3 regions of the Nostoc sp. ChiQUE01b genome follow, and region 3 is predicted to be linked to each of the others. Evidence: riboswitches for the same ligand, from Rfam matches in the RefSeq annotation. Region 3 holds a riboswitch; each other region holds the start of a gene.
What was found. Region 3 has a riboswitch for cobalamin ahead of RMY63_RS22865 (hypothetical protein). Riboswitches for the same ligand answer to the same signal wherever they lie in the genome.
Positions count from the first base shown of each region.

Region 1: another riboswitch for cobalamin. It lies ahead of cobG (precorrin-3B synthase); the one in region 3 lies ahead of RMY63_RS22865 (hypothetical protein).
Region 2: another riboswitch for cobalamin. It lies ahead of RMY63_RS05045 (energy-coupling factor ABC transporter permease); the one in region 3 lies ahead of RMY63_RS22865 (hypothetical protein).

Region 1 is NZ_JAVRBM010000015.1:111,586-115,816, forward strand. It holds gene RMY63_RS12850 (precorrin-2 C(20)-methyltransferase) at 1-29, opposite strand, end outside; gene RMY63_RS12855 (precorrin-8X methylmutase) at 32-658, opposite strand; gene cobG (precorrin-3B synthase) at 707-2,278, opposite strand; cobalamin riboswitch at 2,267-2,393, opposite strand; gene ssuD (FMNH2-dependent alkanesulfonate monooxygenase) at 2,483-3,619, opposite strand; gene RMY63_RS12870 (sulfonate ABC transporter substrate-binding protein) at 3,637-4,231, opposite strand, start outside.
Region 2 is NZ_JAVRBM010000005.1:28,271-32,501, reverse strand. It holds gene ftsH4 (ATP-dependent zinc metalloprotease FtsH4) at 1-314, shown strand, start outside; gene moeB (molybdopterin-synthase adenylyltransferase MoeB) at 446-1,618, opposite strand; gene RMY63_RS05050 (M67 family metallopeptidase) at 1,857-2,315, opposite strand; cobalamin riboswitch at 2,458-2,598, shown strand; gene RMY63_RS05045 (energy-coupling factor ABC transporter permease) at 2,624-3,400, shown strand; gene RMY63_RS05040 (energy-coupling factor ABC transporter substrate-binding protein) at 3,387-3,689, shown strand; gene cbiQ (cobalt ECF transporter T component CbiQ) at 3,686-4,231, shown strand, end outside.
Region 3 is NZ_JAVRBM010000037.1:41,125-45,355, forward strand. It holds gene RMY63_RS22850 (ribonucleotide reductase N-terminal alpha domain-containing protein) at 1-97, opposite strand, end outside; gene RMY63_RS22855 (ATP cone domain-containing protein) at 110-307, opposite strand; gene RMY63_RS22860 (DUF4351 domain-containing protein) at 394-1,359, opposite strand; cobalamin riboswitch at 1,631-1,779, shown strand; gene RMY63_RS22865 (hypothetical protein) at 2,151-2,405, shown strand; partial or broken gene RMY63_RS22870 (SAM-dependent methyltransferase) at 2,429-2,761, shown strand; gene cobW (cobalamin biosynthesis protein CobW) at 2,909-3,964, shown strand; gene RMY63_RS22880 (hypothetical protein) at 3,951-4,231, shown strand, end outside.

The DNA of each region.
Region 1 (4,231 bases), on a different contig from region 3:
ATTCCATAAAGACGACCTTTGGGTTGCATATTCATTCTTCCTCCGTTGCCAAGGCGTTAACTGCTGCTGCTGCGATCGCACTTCCACCGCGCCGACCGTGTAATGTCAAAAATGGTACATTCCTGCTGTCTGCTGCCAATGCTGCTTTCGATTCTGCTGCACCGACAAACCCCACTGGAAAGCCCAAGATAATCGCAGGCTTGGGCGCTCCTGCATCGAGCATTTCTAACAGTCTGAACAGGGCGGTGGGCGCATTGCCAATTGCGATTACTGAGCTTTCTAGGTGCGATCGCCATAATTCAAGAGCTGCCGCCGACCTTGTAGTACCCATACTCTGGGCAAGTTCTGGTATTTCTGGCTCGTTGAGGGTACAGATAACTTGATTGTTTGCAGACAACCGCCGTTTGGTGACACCATCGGCAACCATTCGGCAATCGCACAGAATTGGCGCTCCTGCTGCCAGTGCTGCCCTTGCGGATTGTACTGCTGTTGGTGAATATCCCAAGTCAGTGACAATATCCGTCATTCCACAGGCATGAATGAGACGTACAGCAACTTTTGCTACATCTGGTGGTAGCACATCTAGGTTTGCTTCTGACCGGATGATTGCAAAAGAATTACGGTAAATTTCGTTGGCATCTCGGATATAGTCGGGCATTAAATTTAGGATTTTAAATTTTGGATTGACATATAAAAATCAACAGGCTCAGATTGCCGACTTCTCTAAAAAGGTGGCAATCTTGTTGTTCACAATTGATTGAGGGATTATATTAAATAATTGCTGTAATTGTGCCAGTGCAAATCGATTAGCAAATTTCCCAAAGGACTCATCAGAATTTAAGCGTTGAATTTTATATACATATAGCATCCGCTCTATTAATGCAGGTAGTTCGGCAAAAGTTACATATTGATATAGTTCGCGTCCGAATTTCTGTTTGCTGTCACCAACATAAACGTGATAGCCTTCCACAGTTCTATTTTCAGCCTTAATGCTGACACCAAGCAGAGTAATATCACTCTTGCTATGTTGGGCACAAGATTTTTCGCAGCCAGTGAAGTGAATATTAACTGGGTAATCGAGAGTAACGCGAGTTTCAAGATACTCTGCCAATGCCAAAGCATGACTTTTGGTATCCGTAGCAGAAGCGGCGCAACCCTTTTTTCCAGAACAGGCAACTAATCCACCCTTGATGTTGGTTGCAGAGGAATCTAATTCTAATAAAGCAATTTCACTTTGGACATCAGCAACCCATTGCTGAGGAATATCTGTAAGGAGCAAATTTTGCCAAGGAGTTAGCCTGAGAGTTCCACTACCGTATTTTGCTGCTAAATCTGCTAAACCCCGCATCTGTCTACTCTCCAATCGGCCAAGGGGCAAGACGACACCAATGTAAAATAAGCCTTGCTGACGTTGGGGATGGATGCCAATATGCTGATATTTCTCTCCCTTGCCTTGCTGGGGGAGTGGGTCTTTTCTTATTTCACTGTACAAAAGACGGAAAGGTAGATGTTGCTCAACTTCTTGGAGATAATTTTCACAACCCAAAGTATTCAATAATTCTCTCAAACGTGGCCCCCGCTTACTCGTAGTATGACGACTATAAGCTAGATAGACATCCGCCAAAGCTACTAAGACCGACAAACATTCCTCTGGTGGTAACAAAATTCCCGTATCACTCGGCGGTTGACCCTTCTCGCCGACACTCAGATAGAGACGAAAGTAAACATTATCGTTAACTAAGACAGCTGCAAAGGCGATATCATTCAACCGATCGCCCACCTGAATTATCCCACCACCATCAAAGCAAACGCTAAATTTGGCTGACAGTCCCGAAAGTGCCGGATGTGCAGCAATATAATCATCCCAACCTTGGACAAAAGGGCGAGTGTCGATTAATTCTAGCGGGTCGATACCAGCAGTTGGACTGGTCATAATATTGCGGATTTGGTCTACAACAGGATTGCGAGAACCTAATCCCATATCCTGTAGGTGTTTCAAAACCTCAGCATTTATCCCCGTGCTGATTTCACGAACTTGTAGGTTAGCTCGATTAGTCACATCTATATAGCCGCCACCGTGCTGTTCTGCTATATCTGCGATCGCACGGCATTGCTCACTACTAATTATTCCACCTGGTATTCTAACACGAGATAATATACCATCTGCGGCGGGAGTAGCATAAAACAAGCCAGGACAAGTGGCAAATCCAGAAACCAAACTTAAAACTCCTTCCCCGTGCAACGCAGGGAGTAGACGGTGAGTGTGTCTTGAGGACATCCTAAGAGTTGGCATTCTGACTTGGGTAATCCCATCACAGCTGCGGCACAGTCCCGGAATTTCACCGGAGTTTCCCAACTCTCAGGTAATTTAGACTTTGTTTAGGTTATAGATATCAACCAGACATCATCCAGATAATCATCTTACATTACTATAGCCAGAAATTTTAACTGAGTTTATCCACTACCGATCGAATTGAATTACTTACACAGGCTGTGGTTTGAGTAAATCTCTTTTGGTAACAAATTCACTGAATGTACTTGCAACCTGCTGCGGTAATGCGATCGCTGGAGTTTGTAATGGCAACCTGGGAAATAATAATTCTGCGACTCGATAAGCTTCTTCGAGATGGGGATACCCTGAGAAAACGAAAGTATCAATTCCTAAATCGGCATATTCCAGCATCCGCGTTGCAACTGTGTCTGGATCTCCAACTAAGGCAGTCCCAGCACCTCCACGTACTAAGCCAACACCTGCCCATAAGTTGGGGCTAATTTCTAAGTTTTTGCGATTACCATTGTGTAGTTGGCTCATGCGGCGTTGTCCTTCTGATTCTGACTCAGCAAACCGCCGATGTGCAGCAGCTATGGTTTCATCATCGACATACTGAATCAGTTCATTAGCTGCATCCCAAGCTTTTTGCGTAGTTTCGCGGACTATGACATGCATCCGAATCCCAAAGCGTACCGTTCTACCTTGTTCTGCTGCTAATCGGCGTACCTTTGCAATCTTTTGGGCAACTTGAGCTGGTGGTTCACCCCAAGTTAAATACACATCAATGTGTTTAGCAGCAACTTGGAGAGCAGCATCTGAAGAACCACCAAAATATAAGGTAGGGTAAGGCTTTTGTACGGGAGGAAATTGTAGTTTTGCGCCTTGAACTTGCAAGTGGCGACCACTATAGGTTACTTCTTCACCTTGCATGAGCGATCGCCAAATTGTCAAAAACTCATCCGTGAGTTCATAACGCTGATCGTGATCTAAGAAAATCCCATCTTTTGCAAGTTCTTTTGTGTCGCCACCAGTGACAACATTCAGAATAATTCGACCATTAGAAATCTGGTCAAAAGTCGCAGCCATTCTCACTGCCAAAGAAGGCGACATAATTGCCGGACGAAAGGCCACAAGAAACCGCAAGCGTTCTGTAACTGAAATTAACGAAGTAGCTACAATCCAGGTATCCTGTTTTTGTCCAGTACCAATCAACATCCCGCCATAGCCCAATTTATCAACAGCTTGGGCGATTTGCTGCATATAGGGATAAGTGGCTGGTCGCCTGCCGATTGTAGTACCTAAATAACGCTCATCTCCCTGTGTCGGCAAATACCAAAAAACTTCCATTTTACTATCTCCTGGCGCTATTTCTGGCTAATGGTTTCCGGTGTTATAGCTGCGTATTGTTCGCTAGTCAGCATCGCTTCTTTAATATTAATTGGCTTAGGTATCACTTTTTCTTTGGCAAACAAATCTGCAATTTTCTGTTGCTTTTCCATAATTTCAGGTGTAATTGGTCTTAACCCGTAAGTTCGCCTTTCAACCATTGTTGTTAAAATATCTTCATCAATTTTGAGATGAGGAATAATCAGTTTTACAACTTCTGATCGGTTTTTCTCACTCCATTGACCTGTGTTATCTACCTCCTCAAGAACTAATCGCACTAATTTCGGATTTTCTGTGGCAAATTTTCGCGCAGCCATGTAATATCCGCCCTGAGTAGAAATGCCACTAGCATCTCTCAAAACACGAGCATTTGCTTTTTTTTGGGCCACGGCTAAATAAGGGTCCCAAGTTACCCAGGCATCAATTTTTCCTTGAATAAAAGCATCACGAGCTTCTGAAGGTGGGAGACTAATGGCTTGAATATCACTATATTTTAAACCCGCCTCTTCCAAAGCTTTTATTAATAAGTAATGGGAAGCAGAACCCTTTTGAAAAACTACTTTTTTACCTTTG
Region 2 (4,231 bases), on a different contig from region 3:
CAGAACGGATGGTAACAACTTATGGTATGAGCAAAGTCTTAGGGCCACTGGCTTACCAACAAGGACAACAAGCAGCATTTTTGGGTAATGGTGCGCCGAATCCCCGACGGGCGGTGAGTGAAGACACATCCAAAGCCATTGATATCGAAGTCAAGGAAATCGTAGAAACAGCCCACGAACAAGCCCTAGAGATTCTCAGACAGAATCGAGACTTGCTAGAAGCGATCGCTACTCAACTCTTAGAAACAGAGGTTATTGAAGGCGAAAAACTGCACAGTTTATTGAGTCAAGTGAAACCCATAGCTAATTCGTAATTCGTAATTCGTAATTCGTACACAAGAGGAACGCAGAGAATAACTTTGCGTTCCTCTGCGTTAAACCTCTGCGTTCCTACCCTCCGGGAAGGCGTTCGCGTAGCGTCTCGTAGAGAAGCGCCTATGCGTTTTTAATACTCTGGAACTGAAGGATCGATTTCTCGACTCCAAGCGGTAATTCCACCTTTAACATTCGTCCCCACAATCCCGGCATCCTTGAGAATGGCAAGAGCTTTTGCCGATCGCCCACCCATCTTACAATGAGCAATTAAGCGGTGGCCGTTTAATATTTCCTTCACCTTAGCAACGCCATTTCCATTTTCAATGTCTGGTAAGGGCACCAACACTGAACCCGGAATCTTAGCAATGTCGTACTCATGGGGATTGCGGACATCCAGCAGTACAAAATCCTTCGCACCACTATCCAACAACTCTTTCAAATCCTTAACAGTCATTTCTTGACTTTCCATCTGCTGTTTTGCCTCCTCTGCCTTAGCTTGTGGAATCCCGCAGAATTCTTCGTAGTCTATCAGCTTTTCAATCACTGGGCGAATCGGGTTCGGACGCAGCTTTAACTCCCGAAATTTCATATCCAAGGCGTTGTATAGCAGCAATCGCCCGCTGAGAGTGTTGCCTTGTCCCAGAATGATTTTAACAGTTTCGGTTGCTTGGATTAAACCAATAATTCCTGGCAAAATTCCTAGTACGCCACCTTCTGCACAAGAAGGAACCATCCCTGGTGGTGGTGGTTCTGGGAAAAGGTCACGATAATTCGGGCCACCTGCGTAATTAAATACAGTAGCTTGCCCTTCAAAGCGTAAAATTGAACCGTAGACGTTGGGCTTATTCAGCAATACGCAGGCGTCGTTAACTAGATATCTGGTGGGGAAGTTATCAGTACCATCCACTACGATATCGTAAGGTTGAATCAGCTCCAGGGCGTTTTCGGAAGTTAGGCGGGTTTCGTATAAATCAACTTGACAATAGGGGTTAATCTCGTGAATGCGGTTTTTTGCCGATTCAATCTTGGGTTTACCCACCCAGGATGTCCCGTGAATTACTTGGCGTTGCAGATTGGAAGTATCGACAACATCAAAATCGACAATCCCGATGCGTCCAACACCCGCCGCCGCCAAATATAAAAGTAGTGGTGAACCTAATCCACCTGTACCGATACACATTACACTAGCGGCTTTCAGGCGCTTCTGTCCTTCTAGTCCTACTTCCGGTAAAATCAGGTGTCGGGAGTAGCGTTCGTAATCGTCTTTAGTCAACTGGATTTCGTCCAGATTGGGATTGAGCATAGCAGTTATGATGTGGGAAAGCGGAATATTAATCCTATCGAAAAACTGGATCTTATACAGACAGGACTTACGCAAGATGTGGCTGAAAACCTGATTATTGCCTAGCGGTAATTGATGAATTACCGCTACTTTCATTATGTTTTGCGTAAGTCCTAATAGAAATAGGAATCGAAAGACGAATTTTCATCTGTGATAGCAGCGAAAACCGCGATGAGTGACTGTCTTTAAACTAAGCCAGTTATTTTATATTTTCAATTTCCTCTGCTTGAAACTGATGAGTATCATCAAGGCTCCAACTTTTGAGTTCTCCAGCTTTGCCGTTTTGGACGGAAACTATTATATACGAGTATCCCTGCCAAGCGTATAGGCGATCGCATTCTGAGGGTATAGCAGGATGATCTGGATGAGAATGAAAAATGCCGATAATGTTGAGTGAGCGATCACGTGCTTCCCTTTGTGTTTTTAACATAACTTCGGGTGCGATCGTATATTGCCGTCTTTTGCTTTCTGTTATGCCTTCCCCTGGAAACTCAGCCGCCGCTTCTGTATTCCAAGCATTTTCTGTTGGCATGACTTCTACCACAGTTTTGCCCTCATTAGCCAGATAGCCTAAAATTATACCACAGCACTCATCTGGGTAAGTGCTTTCGGCATGGGTGCGGATGGTTTGCAAGTGTTCTTGGCTAAGTTGAATCATGTCTGCGTTTGTAATTGTAGCAACTTCTAATAATTTTTGCTTAGATACAACATTATCGGCGTTGCTGAACCAAAATATGACTTGTAGCTAAAGAGCGGCAGCTGTACTAGTAAAAAATCGCGGCTCAAAATTTAGTAATAGTGATATAGTTACTGCAATCGGTTCTGATGAAGAGCAGCCATCGGACGCAAGGGGGAAAGTTCGGTGCAAATCCGGCGCTGTCCCGCAACTGTAAACCAAAATTAGGTAAGTCAGGATGCCCGCCGGTTAGAATCAATTCGTTTACATAAATCTGCGAGGTACAGATTATGAAAAGAAAACAGGCGTTAGTCAGTCTAACCCTGATGGGAGTTATCAGTTTTTATCTAGTAGTTGGTTTACCCAAACCCGCTTATGCCATGCACATTATGGAAGGTTTTTTACCAGTGCAGTGGGCAATTTTTTGGTGGGTTGTGGCATTACCTTTTTTTCTACTAGGATTGCGTAGTCTGACTCGCATTACCCAAGCTAACCCACAGCTGAAACTACTACTAGGCTTGGCTGGTGCTTTCACTTTCGTGTTGTCAGCGTTAAAAATTCCTTCTGTCACAGGTAGCTGTTCTCATCCTACGGGGACAGGGTTAGGTGCGGTGCTGTTTGGCCCCCTTACTATGTCGGTTTTAGGTAGCTTAGTATTGTTGTTTCAAGCTTTGTTACTAGCGCATGGCGGCTTGACGACGCTGGGTGCAAATGCTTTTTCGATGGCGATCGCTGGGCCATTTGCAGCTTATTGGATATATAATTTAACAATCAAGTTGGGTGGTAAAGAAAAAATTGCGATATTTCTAGCAGCTGCGATCGCAGATTTACTCACCTACATTATCACTTCTATCCAACTCGCCCTAGCTTTTCCTGCACCTGTTGGTGGGTTTATTGCTTCATTTACCAAGTTCGCCGGAATTTTTGCTATCACTCAAGTCCCCTTAGCAATTAGTGAAGGATTGCTAACTGTATTGGTGTGGAACTGGCTGCAATCTTATAATCCTCAAGAATTGGAATTGCTAAAATTAATCAAACGGGAACCCCAAGGAAATGAATCAATCTAAAAAAGGGTTGAGTAACTGGCTGTTGGTAGTAGCTGTATTAGCCTTAGCAGTTGCACCGTTAATATTTGTGCGTGGTGGCGAATTTGCCGGTTCCGATGACAAAGCAGAAAAAGCAATTACTGAAATTCAACCTGGATATAAACCCTGGTTTAAATCATTTTTTGAACCCGCTAGCAAAGAAATAGAAAGCTTATTATTTGCTTCGCAAGCAGCTTTAGGTGCGGGAGTAGTCGGTTATGCAATTGGGTTGTATAAAGGACGTTCTCAACAACAAAAACGTGAAGAATGAGCCTGCAAATAGACACTTTAGCTTACACTAATCGGCTGCGAAGATTGCCACCAGAACATAAACTGATTTTTGCATTTACTACTCTTGCTATTTCCCTTGCAACCCATCCGCTAGTGCAAATTTTGATAACGCTTTGGATGAGTACTTGGACAGTTATTTATGCAAGAATTCCGGCTGGAGTTTATTTTCGGTTGTTAATGTTCACCATAGTTTTTTGTTTGACGAGTTTACCAGCTCTAATGGTGAATGGAGTTGCCATTCCTGATTTACAAAACGTCAAATTAGATTCGTGGTATGGACTAACTCTCGGACACTTCTATATTTATATCAGTCATAGTGGCAGTACCCAAGCATTGGGAATTTTAACTAGAGCATTAGCCTCTGTTTCTTGCTTATATTTTCTCATGTTAACTGTCCCTTTCACGGAAATATTACAAACTCTGCGTTACTTGCGATTTCCAGTCCTGTTAACCGATTTATTATTACTAATGTATCGGTTTATTTTCATTCTGCTGAACACAGCCAGTGAATTATGGACAGCA
Region 3 (4,231 bases):
TTATTTCTTTCCACAAACTCCAAATGTGTAATCGCCCTGCTACATAGCGCCAATCAGGTTCTTCAGGACTACACAAATCCAAAGCACAGCGAATCAAATTATCTTGAATTTATCTTGTGGTAATTCCAGGACGCAATCGAGTTGTCAGATGTGCTTCTAGAGCAATAGAATTTGCTGAAAGTCTGCAACAAGCCCAATTAACTACTGTGCGAATTTTATTAATTTCTAACGGTGTTGTCGAACCATCGCGACGAACAACATAAATATCCGTTGTAGAGTCCTCAAAAAGTGTGGATGAAGCTTGCATACAAGATGTGTTGATGAATTGTAGAAAAATAATTGTAAGAATGGAAAAGAATTGTTAACTGGGTTTGGCAATAGTAAGGACGTTTTCTATATTGTTTGATTTGCTGACAACCAGTTAAGTAAATCTTCAATAGCTGTAAAATCCAATAAAGCTTCACCAAGTGATTCTAATTGCTCTAAAGAAAGAGTTTGAATGCGCTCCCGAACCTCTTGAGGTAACTCTCCTACCCGTCTTTGTAGTAGCCGTAGTACAAGAGTTTGTCCTTGTTCCTGCTTTCCTTCTTCCTTCCCACGCTCGTAGCCAATGCGTTCGCCTGTGGTAATGTAGCTCATAATCCGCTCCTGCTCAAATTGCTTAAACTCTTGCCAAAATTCTGCTTCCAAGGCTTTTGGTAAAATCATAACCCAATCAATAAATCGGTACAGGTTACGAATATCCCTTTCCTGTAATCCTAATTCATACAATCTGCGAATTAAGCTAAATTTCCAAGTTTTACGTTCTCCTGGCTTTTTACTTGTTTGCTGTGTTTTCAAATGCGCCATGACTACGGTTGCAAATGGATTGTCACTGGCTTCTAATTCTGCCCAATTATTTTGATAATCTAAAAGCTTGACGATGCCAAATTCAAAGTTAAGCCTGGTATCAGGGTAATTATAACTATATTGATTTGGTCGCCATGTCAGGTCAGTATCGCATAAAATCGCCAAACTAATGGCAGGTTTGGCAAATCTATCAAAAATTCGCAGGTTGTAGGAAAACATTCTTTCTGCAAAAATGTCTTCTGATTTTGCCTGAATTTCTACATGGATTAATAGCCAAATTTCTTGTCCTTGAATTTGCCATACTTTGACTAATTTATCTGCATATCGTCTACCAAGTTCTCCTTCACGAGCTATTTGCTGAAATTCTTTATCGAGAAATTCGTGGGGACGTTCCCAATTAATTAATGCTGCTGTTTGGGGGAAGAAAAATTGCATTGCTTGGGGAAAGTAAGCTTCTAAAATTTCTTTCCACGGACTATCATTATCTGCTCTTTCAAGTTCCTCGGTCATCAGTTGATTGATAGATGGTGGACTGACAAATGAATTAAGATTTTTAACAATTTTTGCGTAAGTTATGAAAATGGTCTACAGAATAATGCCAGCGCTATGTCAGCAAACGCTGGCAACCCTAAAAAGTTTGTTGGGTTGAAAAATTTCTAGAAGAATTGCCCAATAAAAATCTAGAGCAAGCTTTGGTAAAGAATGAGACTTGCCCCGATGAATGACGAATGCCAGTATAGATCGACCATTGATTTTTATGCAAGCAAATCACAGTTGTGTTAGTATTCAGATGAATCTCGGTTCTAGTGGGGAACAGCCGCTAGAGGAAACGGGGAAAGTCCGGTGTAAATCCGGCGCTGTCCCGCAGCTGTAATCAAGGCTAGGCTTGCCTTGTGAGTCAGAATGCCCGCCGAAGTGAACTTGTAAATTTTGTACATCTGCGAGGCACAGATAAGTATTTTTATGAAGATTTCTATAACTACTCAGCTTTACGTTCTCATAGTTCCACATATCAAGACGCTACAGATTACGACTTTCTATGAGAGGGTAGGCGTTTAATTTCTGGTACAGATTGCGTTTTTAGATGCAGCGATCGCGATCGCTACTCCAGATGAGAGTATCGCTTGCAAATAGTCACAGCAACAAAAAAACGTTGTATTAACTAACAGATAGAAGTTGTTCAAAACAGGTAGTAAATGGCGTGTATGACGTACATATTACTGTGACACTACTGAACAAATGCTTTTTCAATTACGCATAGAAATTGCTAATTTACTAGACTAATACTTCAGTTAATCATCATGCCGAAATTCTATCTTCACCGAGTTGGGAAGATTCCCACTTCTGTTCATCCCTTTGTCAAACAAACGGCTTTCCCTCAAGACAAACACAAGCCCAGTCTACTTAAAGGGAAAATTATTCAAGATGTTCAAAACAGTGCAATGTCGGTGTATAGGATGATTTATATTGCGATTGCCGACCGTGGGCGGTTACGACATCACTCCTCTGATTCAGGACGAGCAGCAATGAGTAAACCTTTAGATCGACTCAAATAGGCGTACAAGAACGTTCAAAATTAATGTCAAATTTATTATATTTTGTAATTGGTTTTCTTCTGCTTTTGGTGATTGGAATTGCGGCTTATCTTCTGACTGCCCGCAAGTATCAATCCTCAGCCACAGTCGCCAATTCCTACGATCAATGGACTATTGACGGCATCGTAGAGTTTTATTGGGGGGAACACATTCACCTTGGTCACTACGGTTCGCCACCGCGACGAAAGGATTTTCTGGCTGCTAAATCTGACTTTGTACATGAAATGGTTAAATGGGGTGGTTTAGATAAATTACCCCCTGGTACTACCGTCTTAGATGTTGGCTGTGGTATTGGCGGCAGCAGTCGGATTTTAGCGACCAAAATCCCTCAAGCTTGTTTAGGTAGCGATCGCAGCTAGTTATGAATATTTGGATTTTAACGCCTGCTGAGTGTAGTGATATCTGCGGTTTGAACAACTTCCTACACATCGCAAAATTAATCAACAAACGACACACTTTATAATATGCAAAAAATTCCCGTCACAGTAATTACAGGATTTCTAGGGGCAGGCAAAACGACGTTAATTCGCCATTTACTGCAAAACAATGAGGGACGACGCATTGCTGTTTTGGTGAATGAATTTGGAGAAATCGGAATTGATGGCGAACTTTTGCGTGACTGCCGAGTTTGTGACGATGAAGAAGACGCCAACAGTAATATTGTTGAACTCACCAACGGTTGTCTGTGCTGTACGGTGCAAGAAGAATTCCTCCCAGCAATGCAAGAATTACTGAAGCGACGCGCCAGCCTTGATTGTATGTTGATTGAAACCTCTGGACTAGCACTACCAAAACCATTGGTACAAGCATTTCGCTGGCCGGAAATTCGCACAGGCGCGACAGTGGACAGCGTAATTACTGTGGTGGACTGTGAAGCATTGGCAACTAATCAATATGTAGGCGATTTAGCAGCCCTCTTAGCACAGAGACAAGCCGACTCTAGTCTAGAACACGAAACACCCATTGAGGAACTGTTTGAAGATCAGCTGGCTTGTGCTGACCTAGTATTACTTACCAAGAGCGATCGCGTTGATGAAAAAACGCAAGTTAGGGTGCAAGAATGGCTAAAGCAGAACTTATCCCCTGGTGTAAAAGTCATTCCTTGCCAGGACGGTAAAATCAGTAGCAATTTGTTACTCGGTTTCAACGCTGCGGTAGAAGATAACTTAGATAGTCGTCCCAGTCACCACGACAACGAAGCTGAACACGAACATGATGAAGGGATTAATGCAGTGCAACTACTGCTAGACCAAGCATTTGAGCCGTCTGTCTTAGTCAAACGCTTGCAAACATTGGTGCAACAGCAAGAAATTTATCGAATTAAGGGATTTGTAGCAGTTCCGAACAAAGCCATGCGTCTAGTATTACAGGGTGTTGGTAATCGATTTGACTACTTTTACGATCGGACTTGGCAACCCCACGAACCCCGTCAAACGCGATTAGTATTGATTGGACGAGAGCTTGAGCAGGTTCGCATTGAATCAATTGTGTTGGGGGAGGAAGTCAATGCGACCATCTAATAGTGTTTGGCAAGGAAATTTCGGTTACTGGCAAAACAGCTTTATCCATAACAATATATTGGTAATCGGTTACACAGGATGGAAAGGATTTCAATTATTTGGGCGGGGAGTTGTTATTTGTGATGTAGATACTAAAGTTACTCACCCTACAAATACAAGTCTTGATACAGTTCCCTTCACTCTCCAATTTCTCCCCTGTGATCTGATTAGGTTTTACTTGCGTTCGTTTCAGGATGGCGGATTTATATCACAATCAATCTGTTCATC